Regions from separate parts of the Priestia sp. FSL W8-0524 genome, predicted to be linked through region 1. Evidence: riboswitches for the same ligand, from Rfam matches in the RefSeq annotation. Region 1 holds a riboswitch; the other holds the start of a gene.
The links. Region 1 has a riboswitch for ZMP and ZTP ahead of NST66_RS10640 (phosphoglycerate dehydrogenase). Riboswitches for the same ligand answer to the same signal wherever they lie in the genome.
Positions count from the first base shown of each region.

Region 2: it holds a riboswitch for ZMP and ZTP, as region 1 does, so the genes downstream of both, NST66_RS02605 (APC family permease) here and NST66_RS10640 (phosphoglycerate dehydrogenase) in region 1, are expected to answer to the same signal.

Region 1 covers NZ_JBBOUG010000001.1:2,124,294-2,130,928, forward strand. Annotated here, with positions in the region: gene htpG (molecular chaperone HtpG) at 1-930, opposite strand, end outside; ZMP/ZTP riboswitch at 1,141-1,219, shown strand; gene NST66_RS10640 (phosphoglycerate dehydrogenase) at 1,388-2,587, shown strand; gene NST66_RS10645 (hypothetical protein) at 2,712-3,173, shown strand; gene NST66_RS10650 (DUF6143 family protein) at 3,430-3,972, shown strand; gene NST66_RS10655 (hypothetical protein) at 4,488-4,637, shown strand; tRNA gene NST66_RS10660 (tRNA-Ala) at 4,747-4,818, opposite strand; gene NST66_RS10665 (HD domain-containing protein) at 4,925-5,473, opposite strand; gene NST66_RS10670 (GH25 family lysozyme) at 5,713-6,635, shown strand, end outside.
Region 2 covers NZ_JBBOUG010000001.1:510,457-517,091, forward strand. Annotated here, with positions in the region: gene NST66_RS02585 (alanine/glycine:cation symporter family protein) at 1-261, shown strand, start outside; gene NST66_RS02590 (sodium:solute symporter family protein) at 292-1,791, opposite strand; gene NST66_RS02595 (DUF3311 domain-containing protein) at 1,791-1,994, opposite strand; gene NST66_RS02600 (cupin domain-containing protein) at 2,350-2,949, opposite strand; ZMP/ZTP riboswitch at 3,336-3,414, shown strand; gene NST66_RS02605 (APC family permease) at 3,471-5,066, shown strand; gene NST66_RS02610 (DUF5105 domain-containing protein) at 5,246-6,292, shown strand; gene NST66_RS02615 (hypothetical protein) at 6,423-6,560, shown strand.

The DNA of each region.
Region 1 (6,635 bases):
TAAGACTCCGTTTGAATACAGTTCAAGCCCTTTTTCAAATTCTTTTGAGTAGTAATCAAACGGACTATTTTCTGGAATAAATAAAATAGCATTGTAGCGAATCGTTCCATCCACATTAATATGAAGGTGAGTGAGCGGTTTATCAAATCCGTAGCGCTTTTCTGAATAAAACTGCTCATAGTCTTCTGAAGTCAATTCATTTTTATTTTTCTTCCAGATCGGTACCATACTGTTGATAACTTGTTCTTCTGTACAATCTTCTAGCTCGTTATCAGAACCTTCTTTAGGCCGTTTTTCCGTTATGTCCATTTTAATCGGGTAGCGGATAAAGTCTGAATACTTTTTAATGATCTCTTTTAAACGATACTCTTCTAGATACTCATCATACGTTTCATCTTCTGTATTTTCTTTAATTTTCAAAATGATTTGAGTCCCAACCGTTTCTTTGTCGCAAGGTTCGATTGTATAACCATCAGCACCAGTAGATTCCCATTTATAGGCTTCATCGCTGCCTAACGCTTTACTAATCACCGTTACGACATCTGCCACCATAAACGCTGCGTAAAACCCAACGCCGAATTGGCCGATAATCGTGTGCCCATCCTTTGTTTCATTTTCGTTTTTAAATGCAAGAGAACCGCTTCTCGCAATCGTGCCCAAGCTGCTTTCAAGCTCTTCTTGCGTCATGCCAATTCCAGTATCTGTAATGGTTAAGGTACGGTTAGTTTTATCGGGTGTTACTTTTATGTAATAGCTTTCTTTGTTAAAACGCAAGGAGTCATCTGTTAAAGCTTTGTAATAAATTTTATCGATTGCATCGCTTGAATTTGATAGAAGTTCTCTCAAAAATACTTCTTTTTGAGAATAGATGGAATTAATCATCATCTCTAATAATCGCTTTGATTCGGCTTTAAATTCTTTTTTTGACATAAGAAGTTCTCCTTTCCAAATAGGGCTTACAAAATAATTAGCACTTGAATAGATAGAGTGCTAATCACTCTTTTTATTTAACATGTATTAGGGTATTTGTCAATATATTAGGAGATTCACCAAAGAGATTAAAAATTAGACTGAAAAAAGCAAACTTTTAAAAAAAGGTTGAACGTTCTGAAAGAGTTTGCTAGAATATACTTAATTTCAAAGACTATATGTGACTGGCGAAACGCGGATAACCGTGAGGAAGCATATAGTGACGTAGCCGTTCGCCTGGGCAGAGGTAAGGGATTAATACATATCTCTTACCTCTTTCTGTTTAGGGGGAGAGGATATAGAAGTTATCAGACATGTAGGCTAAAAAACCAGACTTTTAAAAAAATTAAAAATGAAGTTCCTTTATCCAAAGGTAAAAACATGTAAAACTACGATGATAATCAGAGGAGAGTACAAAATGAGCACATTAACATTAGAAAAAGTACAAACAATCAAAACATTAAACAACATTGCACAAAAAGGTCTAAATGTTTTTAATCAAGAAGGTTATCAAATTGACAACGACAGCGAAAATCCAGATGCGATTGTCGTGCGTAGCTTTAACATGCACAGCATGGCATTTGACCAAAATTTAAAAGCTATTGCACGAGCTGGAGCAGGGGTTAACAATATACCGGTGGACGCTTGCACGGAGCAAGGTATCGTTGTATTTAATACGCCAGGAGCTAATGCAAACGCAGTAAAAGAAATGGTTTTAACTACAATTATGGCTTCTTCTCGTAACTTATTTGCTGGAGTTGAATGGACAAAAGGATTAGACGGCCAAGGTGATCAAATTCCTAAGTTAGTTGAAGCAGGTAAAAAACAGTTTGTTGGAAAAGAAATCAAAGGTAAAACATTAGGCGTTATTGGTTTAGGTGCAATTGGTGCTCTTGTAGCAAACGACGCGCTTGATTTAGATATGGACGTAATTGGTTTTGATCCATTCATTTCTGTTAATACAGCTTGGAATTTGTCTCGCAACGTACAGCGTGCAATGTCTCTAGAAGAACTATTTGCAGCATCTGACTATATTACGGTTCACGTTCCATTAACGGACGATACAAAAGGTGTTTTCAATAAAGAGACGTTTAGCATCATGAAACCAGATGTTCATATTTTGAACTTCTCACGCGGTGAGCTTGTAAACGAAGAAGATATGAAAGCTGCTCTTGAAAGTGGAAAAGTTGGTCGATATATTACAGATTTTCCAAATCAAAATGTCTTGAACATGAAAAATGTTGTGCCAATTCCTCATTTAGGGGCATCAACTCAAGAATCAGAAGAAAACTGTGCGGTAATGGCAGCACGTCAAGTGAAAAATTTCTTAGAAACAGGAAACGTTAAAAATTCAGTGAACTTCCCGAATGCATCTCTTCCTTACACTGGGAAAAAACGCGTAGCTGCTTTCCATCACAACGTACCGAATATGGTAGGACAACTTACGCAAGTATTCTCAAACTACAATTTAAACATCGCAGATATGGTGAACAGAAGCCGCGGTGAATATGCGTATACAATGATCGATATTGACAATCAAGTAAGTGACGAGATTGTGCCTGAGCTAGAAGAAAAAATTGGTCAAATTGAAGGAATTATTACAAGTCGCATTATCTAATTTGGTTATCATCCTATTTTAGTGTTTCAGCCCTAACTTTTCTAAGTTAGGGCTGTTTTTACATGGTACTTATCTTCATATCATTTCCTTCATTCCCATAGCATATAGAAATACCTTTAAAGAGGTGAACGTTTTGTCAGGAGAAATGATAGGGATTTTGATAGGATCACTCATCGCGCTGGCAGGAACTTTCATTACGTCTGTCGTAACTATAGCGGTGTCGAAAGAGCAATACAAGAAAGAGCTTCGCAAAGCATTTATCCAAAAGAAAGTTGATGCCTATACCCATGTGTGTCAGGTTATTTTAGCTATAAAAAATGATTTACTGACAATAACCGTTTCTTCAGCCGGCTTAAACTGGACGGCTCAATCTATTAACAAACTAGCAGATGTATGTATTACGGAAGGACTGTGGATCGATGAAGAAGACAGCAAAAAGCTGGAGGTTCTGCAAAAGCAGCTTTCAAAGTTTGTATTGGATGAAATAGAACTGTCTAGACATGATATCCTCACAACCTGTTATGAAATTATTGAGTATTGTGAAAAAAAGGTAAGGATTCTTCATTTTATGACTACAAAAGAATAGGTGATTACTACTTTAAGAAGGGATAGTAGACGGATTAAATAAACATTGGACGATAAAGTAACGAAACAATCCTTTATACACCAGGTATAGACAAGAGTACTAGGAAGAAAAGAAAAAAGTGAAATTTCATTTTGGAAAAGTGATAGAAAAAGGTAGGCACAAGAGGGTGTCTATCTTTTTTTCGTTTATATATACACTTGTCCAAGCGTTTATCGAAAAACTTCATAAAATATAGTACAAAAAAGGGGGTGATTGTATGTCAAGTTATGAGTCGAACAAACCGTATATTAAAGCGGTTAATATACCTAATCCTTTATATCAATCGTTAAAAGGAGACTATTTTGTTGGACAAACTGAGCCTATTCGTTTTGGTGGAAACAGAAACGCTTGGGGCGGATTAGTGAACCCTTCCGGCTCCGGAGTAGATTTATTTGTGAATGCTTTTACTATCACTAACTATTCAAACGAACCTTTTACTGCTGAAATTTGGTTTAATTCTATCCCCCCTGGAAAAGGAACAACTTCAGATAATGTGAGTCCAGCAAATACTACAATACGTTCAAAGCCAAAAGGGAAAATTAAATTTGCAGAAATGGTAAAAGGCGTTCCTGCTAAAGGGGTAAACGTATTTAACCGTGTTGTTCCGCCGAAAAGTACATTAGTAAGCGATGAAGACGGCAAATTTATCTTTCCAAACAACGGTTCATACGTTATTTTCTTAGTTTCTCCAGGAAATAAAGAAATCGAAGCTGAAATTGCCTATGGATGGTTTGAAAAAAAGCGTAAGAAGGACTGTTAACTGAATAACTTTTAACGATGGTACAAAAAAGAACTTTGCAGCAGCATGCAAAGTTCTTTTTTATAGTTTGCATTTTTTCTTTCGATTATGGATAGAACCAAAGAGAAGTAAACACGCTTAACATCTCACGTTAATATCTAACTTCAAATTATCTTAAGCTTCAATTCATACTGGCTTCATATAAATTAATCATACTGAATGTATGAATAATTTATATGAGGTGGAGCAATGTTAAACAAGTTTTTTAAACTATTTACACAAAAAAACGAGATATCTAAAAATCAAGAAATAGAATTACACGAAGAGAACGATTTTGATGAAGTTTGTGATGAGTATTTTATTATAGATGAGTATTAAAAAAACTATAAAGCGCTGCAAAACTTAAAGGATTGATTAAGTATATCCGTGTATCGAGTAAAGGTATACTTTTATGGACCATTAATGTGTATAAATTGCTTTTTAAATGAAACATTGTGTAAAAAATGGGCATCCTAAAAGCAAAAGGAGGGGATAGAATGGACAAAGAAACAAAAGATGAAACAAGTGAAGGGCTGAATCAGCTTTTTGAAATTATTAATGCAAAAGGCGACGAGGGCGAACTTAGAGAAATTGTAAGTAGAAGCAATGAAAAGAACAATTATAAAAATCATGAGGATCAATCATAAAAAAAGAAAATAAAAAACCTCTTCATGGAAATCATGAAGAGGTCAAATGAAACAGTATTGCGACCATTCCATCGTGCAGAGTTTTAAACCCTTGATACAACTGATTTTATGGAACTGATGGGATTCGAACCCACGACCCCTTGTCTGCCAGACAAGTATTCTCCCACTGAACTACAGTCCCGATTATGTAGAGTCTTTATCGTTTATTGACTCTACTATATTTTAATACGTATATGGCACGTTCGCAATAGTTATTTTCAGTGTTTTCTAATTTCTTTATATGAATATTAACTTCTAAAAAAATCATTTACTTCTTGTTCGTACGTATAAAAGAAGCTTGGAATCTGACTTGATTCTAATCCTTTTACAGCGTATTTACTGATGGATTCGTAGTACCATTTCTGCTTTTCGAATCCTCTTTTAAAGCTATTCCAAATCGTATCTCCGTGCTGATTGTAGCTTTCTTTTAAAGACCATAAATTATCTAATTTATCTGCTACAATTAAGGCTTTCACTTCAAGAGAAGCTGTTTTAACGGTTTGAATTGTATGCTGTTTACGTTCTTCCCAGCTTTTTGATTTGTCTTCTGTATGAGCTGCAACAATCTCCGCTACTTCTAAGCCAAATCTTTGTACAATTTCTTCAAGTGTTACACTTGTATCTTCTACAGCATCATGCAGATAAGCTGCTGCTATTACTTCTTCACTAAAACCTGCTTTTTCTAAGATATTACCTACGTTAATAGGATGAACAATATAAGGTATATCAGACAATTTGCGCATTTGACCGCTATGAGCGTCTTCTGCATATCTACGTGCTTCCTTTATTATAGACATCATATTCCTCCACTTTTTATACAATATTTTTATATTTAGTATAAACGACTATGGCTCTTATAACTTTATTAAATTAAATAAATTCCTTTATTTTAATAAGATAACCCTCAAAAAAGGTCCTAGTAGCTCAAATCACTCCTTATCAGACAGCTTACTACAAAGCCTAATATCTATTTAATAGGCCTGTATCAGTTGCCATTTTCTTTTTTATTCATAGTTTGTATGAAGGAGTGATAGCAATGCAAAACCGTAATAATCAAAATATTAAGGTCATTGATGTTTCTCATCACAACGGAACAATTGATTGGACAAAAGTGGCGTCGGATGGGGTAAAAGGCGCGTATATTAAATTAACAGAAGGTACAACCTTCTTAGATAAAAAATCATATGATAATTATATAGGAGCAAAAAATGCAGGTCTACGTGTAGGCTTTTATCACTTTGCTCATGCTGATAATGATCCTATTGCAGAAGTTAATTTCTTTTTAAATAAATTAGGCAGCATGAAGGTTGATTTGCCTCATTGCTTAGATTTGGAAGAAAATAAAGGGAAAACAAAAGCGCAGGTCACAGCCTTTGCAGTTAGATGGATGGAATATATTGAAAGGAAAACAAGCATTACGCCTATTCTTTACACCGGGTATAGTTTTATTAAATCCAATTTTACAAGCGCCGTGGCAAGATATCCGCTATGGATAGCTCGTTACAGTGGAAGTAACCGTTCCAAGGGATTTACTAATCCAGGTGATACGGCCATTTGGGATAGATGGTCTATGTTTCAATATACAGATCAAGGTAAAGTAAACGGGATTAAAGGCAATGTTGATATCAATGAAATGGATCTGGATTTCTTTAATAGTATTAACACAGGCGTGACGGTGGTGAAAAATAATCAGTCATCAGCACAATTGCAGCAAGGTGATAGCGGACTAGCTGTAAAAGAACTGCAGCAAAACTTAACTAAATTAGGATTTGAGCTTTCCCAGCAAGGAACCGATGGCCAATACGGAAATGAAACCGTTGCAGCTGTTAAAGCTTTTCAAGAAAAGTATGGATTAACGTCAACTGGAAAAGCTGATGAGAAAACATTAGCTAAAATGATAGAATTGCTTAAGGGTGTAAGCAATTCTATAGAAGAATCATTACCAAAGGTTACTTCACT
Region 2 (6,635 bases), 1.6 Mb from region 1:
GTTATTTTTGGATCGGTCGCTCAGCTTCAGCTTGTATGGAATTTGGCAGACTTATTTATGGGGATGATGGTAGTGGTGAACTTAATTGCTATTTTTCTATTATCGAAAGTGGCGTTTTCTGCCTTGCATGACTATACTCAGCAGAAAAAGGCAGGAAAAAATCCAGTCTTTTATAAAGATGCGTTAGAAAACAATCAAAATATTGAATGTTGGGAAAGAGAATCGACTTCCTCCCCTTCTGAAAAAGAGAATATTATCTAAAAAAAGTTCAGCCAGTTGGCTGAACTTTTTTTATGCGTTTTTCTTTAATTCAGTTTGCGTAGTGCCTTGAGAAAATAATGTTTCTTTCACGCCATTTGTTGCTGCTTTGGTTTTTGCAGCAAAGATTGGATTTAAAATAAAAACTACGAGTAGGTTAGATAATAATCCCCAGAACCCTTCATAAAGGCCAAATGAATTTCCTGTGGCATGAACGGTAAACGTTACAACCAGCCCTACTACTAATCCAGCAATCGTACTTTCTTTCGATTGATTTCTCCAAAACAGGCTGATAACAATAGCCGGGAAGATTTGTACCATGCCGGATACCCCTAGTAACTGTAGGGAAACAAGTGCTTGTGGGAATAATAAACCGAATAAAAGTGCCAGTCCAATAACAACAAAAACCATAGAACGAGTAACCATTGTTAATGTTTTACCCTGTACATTTGGATTAATTAAATCTCTAAATATATTATTTGCAAATAAGTTAGACGCTCCGATCGCCATGATAGAACATGGAATTAATGAAGCAAGAGCAATCGTTGCATAAGCTAACCCTTGGCCAATGCCACCATATGAATATTGAATCAAGGTTAATAATGCTAATCTAGGATCCGTTGTATCTTGAGGTAATACTTGATAAGCAATAAACCCTAAGAAGATCACTAGAATTAAAACAATATTGTAAAGAGGTAAGAAGACAGCATTTTTACGAAGCGAATCTGCACTTTTAGCAGTGAAAACACCTGTAGCAGCGTGGGCCCACATGAATAAAGCTAAAGCAGATACGAGTGATGCTGTAATAAACCATGGAATGCCCTTAGGTCCTTGTGTTGGGATCGTTAATAGCTGAGGTGCATCCTTTGCAACATTGTCAATCATGTTGCCCCAACTTCCAAAATGCATAATTGGCAGAGAAACAACCATAAATAACATAATCGCCCATACTAAAATATCTTTAATAATTGCCGTATAAGTGGGACCTTTAATTCCGCTGAAAAAAGTATAAAGAGCCACAAGAAAGAATGAAAGAATAACGACAGCTTTTACATTAATGTAGCCAGTTCCTGCAACGCGAAGAGTATCTTGAATACCGCTAAGCTGAAGATCGATATATGGAATAAGCATCAATACACCTACTATGGCAATTAAAGAGGAGAGAAATTTACTGCTAAAACGTTCTCTAGCATAATCAGCAAGTGTAGTAAGTTTGTGCTTTTTAGCAACAGTCCAAAGTTTTGGAAGAAAAAAGTATGAAATTAAAAAGGCTAAAACAGAGTAAGGAATGGCAAAAAATGCGATGCTTCCTCCTTGATAAGCTGTACTTGTAAGACCTAGGAATGTATAAGCAGTATATAAATCTGCTCCTACTAAAAGCCAGACGAGCAGGCTTCCAAAACGTCTTCCCCCTACAGCCCACTCTTCAACGGAGCTTCTAGATGATTTGTCACGTCCTGCTATAAAGCCAATGGCGATAACGACAAGAACAATTGCTGATGTGATTAAAAGTGCGGTTAAATTTCCTTGCATTATTCAATGTCCCCCCAAGATTTTTGTAAACGATAAATGATAAATGTACACACAGGCGTTAAGAAGACCCATAAAAATAACCATAAATGCAAAATAGGTAATCCAAAAATAATTGGATGAATGTTATTTACAAAAGGTAAAAAAGCGAATTGAGCAATAAACGGAATGATGAATAAAATAAATATTATGAATTTTCTGTTCAATTTTTACTCCTCCTCTAAAATTTATCTAACAATGTTCACTATGATAGCAAGTCTGACATAGTAAAGCAATAAGTTTTTTGAAAATTTCGTTATAAATTACGAAAATTTTTTTAGAAAAACAAAAAAAGGGTATGAGAAGAAGATATTTGAAATGATTAGGGAAGAAAAAGCAGGGGAGAACTTAAGCGCAGTTGCCTTTGAAACAAAAAAAGAACGGAAAAGAAGAAAGGTAGTTTTCTCGATGAGATAAAGTATATTGCTATTGCATTAAAGAAAAAGAATTTGTATGTTCAAATATAGATTTATGGAAGCTATAAAAACGAGCAAATAAAAAAACTAGACAATAAGTGCTTGTCTAGTTCCACCACTCTGTCAATGGTCCTTTGTCGCCATAAACAGGATCTGTTGTAGGAATAGGTACTTGTGCAATTTCATCAAATACGTGAGGGCGATCCGTTTGTTTTCCTGTTCGTAAGTTGTAATCCATGCCCTCTGGATAAGCTCCAACCACTTTAAAATCAGCAGTTGACTGCAGACGCATATGTCCTGTACCTGCAGGGAGTACGAGTACATCCCCAGCATGCACCACGATATTTTCTCCCATATGTCCACCTAGTTTTAAGCGTGCAGATCCGCTAATTACACCTAGTGCTTCATGAGAATTGCTGTGGTAATGGTGAAAATCATATATGCCGCCTACCCAGCTGTTTTTCCAGTTGTGAGAATTAAAAATGCTCTCTACTTTCTCTTTCTTACTAATAAATACGTGTTCATACAACAAAACTGGAAGACGAGGGTGATTTGGAATGGTTCCGTCGTCATCAAAATAAAGAACTTTTACATTTGCATAATTCATAAGCATCCCTCTAACAATCTTTTTTCGTAATTTTCCCTGTTTTTTGCTTGCGTAAACAGAGAAGTTTGCTCGAAGTACTTCATTCGTTGCGAAGTGCATGATATGTAGGTGTTAACGTTTTCCCAAAAGATGTCTCCCACTTCAAGCGTAGCTAAGTGGTGGGCAGTTTACTTTAGTATCTTTTCTTCATATTGTATATAAGTAAAGGGGCTAGTGCAAGAATTCTATGGATATATAGATGTTAATTCGTATTTTGTAAATGAATAATATATATTAATATAATTTTTAGAAGATGATATGATCGTGAAGTAAAAGAATCAAATAATAAGCAAGGTTAGAGTTTTAATTGTTTTTTGTAATTAGGAAGAGATTTTAAGAAGATTTATTCGGAATTTTACGAATAATTCATTACTTTTGTAAAAGTAATGTAAACATTTTTGTGTATTGAGTAATAGTAATGAATGTTATATACTGATAAAAAATATATTCCTATATGTGACTGGCGCAACATGGATGACCATGGGGGAGCATATAGCGTATAAGCCGCGCGCCTGGGCAAACACTTGAGAAAATTTCGCAAGTGTTTTTTTTATTTTCCTAGGGAAGAGGAGTAGATTTGGATGAGCAATATGCAAAGGAAGATGGGAACATTTGCTTTAACCATGACAGGTATAGGTTCGATTATCGGTTCAGGATGGCTGTTTGGAGCATGGAAAGCAGCTCAAATTGCAGGACCAGCGGCTATTTTTTCATGGGTTATTGGAATGGTAGTTATTTTGACCATTGCCCTATCGTACGCTGAACTGGGCGCGATGTTTCCGCAAGCAGGGGGGATGGTTAAATATCCTCAGTATTCACACGGATCATTTATTGGATTTTTGGCTGCTTGGGCTAACTGGATTTCAATCGCTTCAACGATAACAGTGGAGGCTATTGCATCTGTGCAATATATGAGTACTTGGCCGTGGAAATGGGCTCGCTGGACTCATGAATTAGTAGACAATGGCATTTTAACGTCCAAGGGGTTGGCAGTTGCGTCTCTGTTATTATTCATTTACTTTTTTGTGAACTATTGGACGGTAAATCTCTTTGCTAAAGCAAACTCATTTATTACGATTGTTAAATTAATTATTCCTGGTTTAACGGCAGGGGCTTTATTTTTTGCTGGTTTTCATAGCGGGAACTTTTCAAGTGAGCATGGGGTAGCACCTTACGGATGGGCGAGTGTTTTAACGGCAGTGGCAACATCAGGTATCGTGTTTGCATTTAACGGGTTTCAAAGTCCTGTAAATATGGCAGGAGAAGCAAAGTCACCTAATAAATCGATTCCGGTAGCTGTAATTGGTTCAATTTTTATTGCTGGAATTGTATACATTATATTACAAATTGTTTTTATCGGAGCAGTAAGTCCGTCATCAATTGCGAATGGATGGAATCATTTGAATTTTAATTCTCCTTTTGCTGATTTAGCGATTGCGCTTGGAATTAACTGGCTAACAATTGTGTTATACGCAGATGCATTTGTTTCTCCTTCCGGCACAGGTGCTACATATACGGCAACGACTTCTAGAATGTTATACGGGATGCAGCAAAATGGATATTTGCCAAAGATATTTGGTACTCTTCATCCACTTTACAATGTCCCGCGCCCAGCTATGTGGCTAAATTTAGCAGCCTGCTTTTTGTTTCTCTTTTTATTTAGAGGATGGGGTGTCTTAGCAGAAGTGATCTCAGTAGCGACGCTTATCTCCTATATTATGGGCCCTGTAGCGCTTATAACATTAAGAAAAACGGCTTCACACTTTTACCGTCCATTTTATTTAAAAGGGGCATCAGTTATTGCGCCATGCAGCTTCGTTTTTGCTTCTTTGACGCTTTACTGGGCAAGGTGGCCACTTACAGGTGAAGTGATTTTTATTATGGCAATTGGCCTGCCAGTTTATTTTTATTACCAAGCGAAAAATAAATGGGTGGGCTTTAAAAAAGAATTTTTAACCGGGGCTTGGATGCTTATCTATTTAGCGTGCATGATTTTTATTTCCTACATAGGAAGCGAAAAATTCGGAGGCAAAAATATTTTACCTTTCGGATGGGATATGCTAGTGATTGCTTGCGTATCATTAGCCTTTTATTACTGGGGAATTAAAAGTGGCAAATCTAACCGATATATGAAAGAAGCTGAACAAATCAATCAAGAAAATTTTAAATCTAAATAAAAAACACGAGCCGGTGCTCGTGTTTTTATTTAGATGAATGGAGAATTTAGACTTAGTTTTTATCAAAATATTGTAAAAAACATAGATTTTAAGGTTTAAGGATTTACACAGAGGGAACCTTTATTTGGGATAAAGTTCTAAAAAAACAAAATAAAGGGGATTGGGCAGCTGTGAAAAAAATGAATGTTTTGGCTTTGGTTTTTGTACTTATGCTAGTATTAGCGGCTTGTAACAGTTCTAAGGAAACGGGAGGATCCACTTCGGCTAAAAATAAGGCGATTGAAGCATCTATTGACAGCGCTTCTTATATTTTAGTAGATAGTGATGAAGGAGCTACAAGTGAAGAAAAGGGGCTGTTGAAAGTTGATTTAAAAGTGAAAAATGTATCCAAAAACAGTATATCTTTATCGGATTACGACGGTGTGTATTTATATGAAGGAGATGAACAATTATCTCCAAAAACGGGAGTGAACAGTAGGGAACTTGGACTAGAAAGCAGTTCATCTGACAAGATTGGCGCTGGGAAGCAAAAAAAATTAATGTTCGTCTTTGAAGTCAAAAAAGATAAAAAGTACAAAATTGGGCTTCAGCCAAAATCATCTGATTATGATGAAGAAATTGACGAAGTAACATTAACACTGGATACGAAGAAATACGCGAAAAGCTATAATAAGCTGCAAGACCCAGAAAAAGCTCTGCAAGCTTACACGGAAGTTCTTTACTTAAACAAAGAAAATGTAGATTATGATAAATATGTAACAGCGGACAAAACAGCTGTCATAGAAGAACAGAAAAAAGCGTTTAATGAGGAATTAAAAGGTGCGTTTTCTAATAGTTTAACCGATAAAGCAAAAAAAGATTTTTTTAACATGTATAAAGATGTTTTGAAAGAAAAAGCAAGCGTAAAGACAAATGTGATTGCCAATGCAAATAATAAAGCTGTAGTAGAAGTGGAGTACACTACTGTTAATTTATCAGACTTATATTCATACGTATCGCAGCTTAAGAGAGCATATACAGATGAAACAAAAGATTACGATACAAAACACTCTGAAGAGTTTGCGGCTTCTAAATTCAAAGATATTGTAAATGAATTAGAAACGAAAGAAGGAAGTCGTCCGCTACGAATTTTTATGGTGAAAGAAGATGGGAAATGGACTGTGAAGTCAAGTGACCTATACAGTGACTCTTTAGGTAAAACGTTTGGATCAAGCTACATTCGATAGACAAAAAAGAGGCTAGGACAAAAATAGTTGAGCCCAAGTAAAAAACGAACCATTCATCAATCTGTTTGATGAGTGGTTCGTTTTTTTGCGATGGTGCATATCGTTTTATTTGTTTCGTTCCTTCTAGCAGTTGATTGGAGGGCAAGGCGAAGACTCCTGCGGGAAAAGCGGAACAGGTGAGACCCCGCAGGAGCGTAAGCGACGAGGAGGCTCAGCGCCCGCCCGCGGAAAGCGAAGCCTTGCACGGAAATCAATTGCGGTGTCATAAGCAGTCCAGCTCATGTATCTCATTTGTTCGTCTTTCAATTGGATTTATTTCGTTATGTCTCAACCTCTTTTTTGT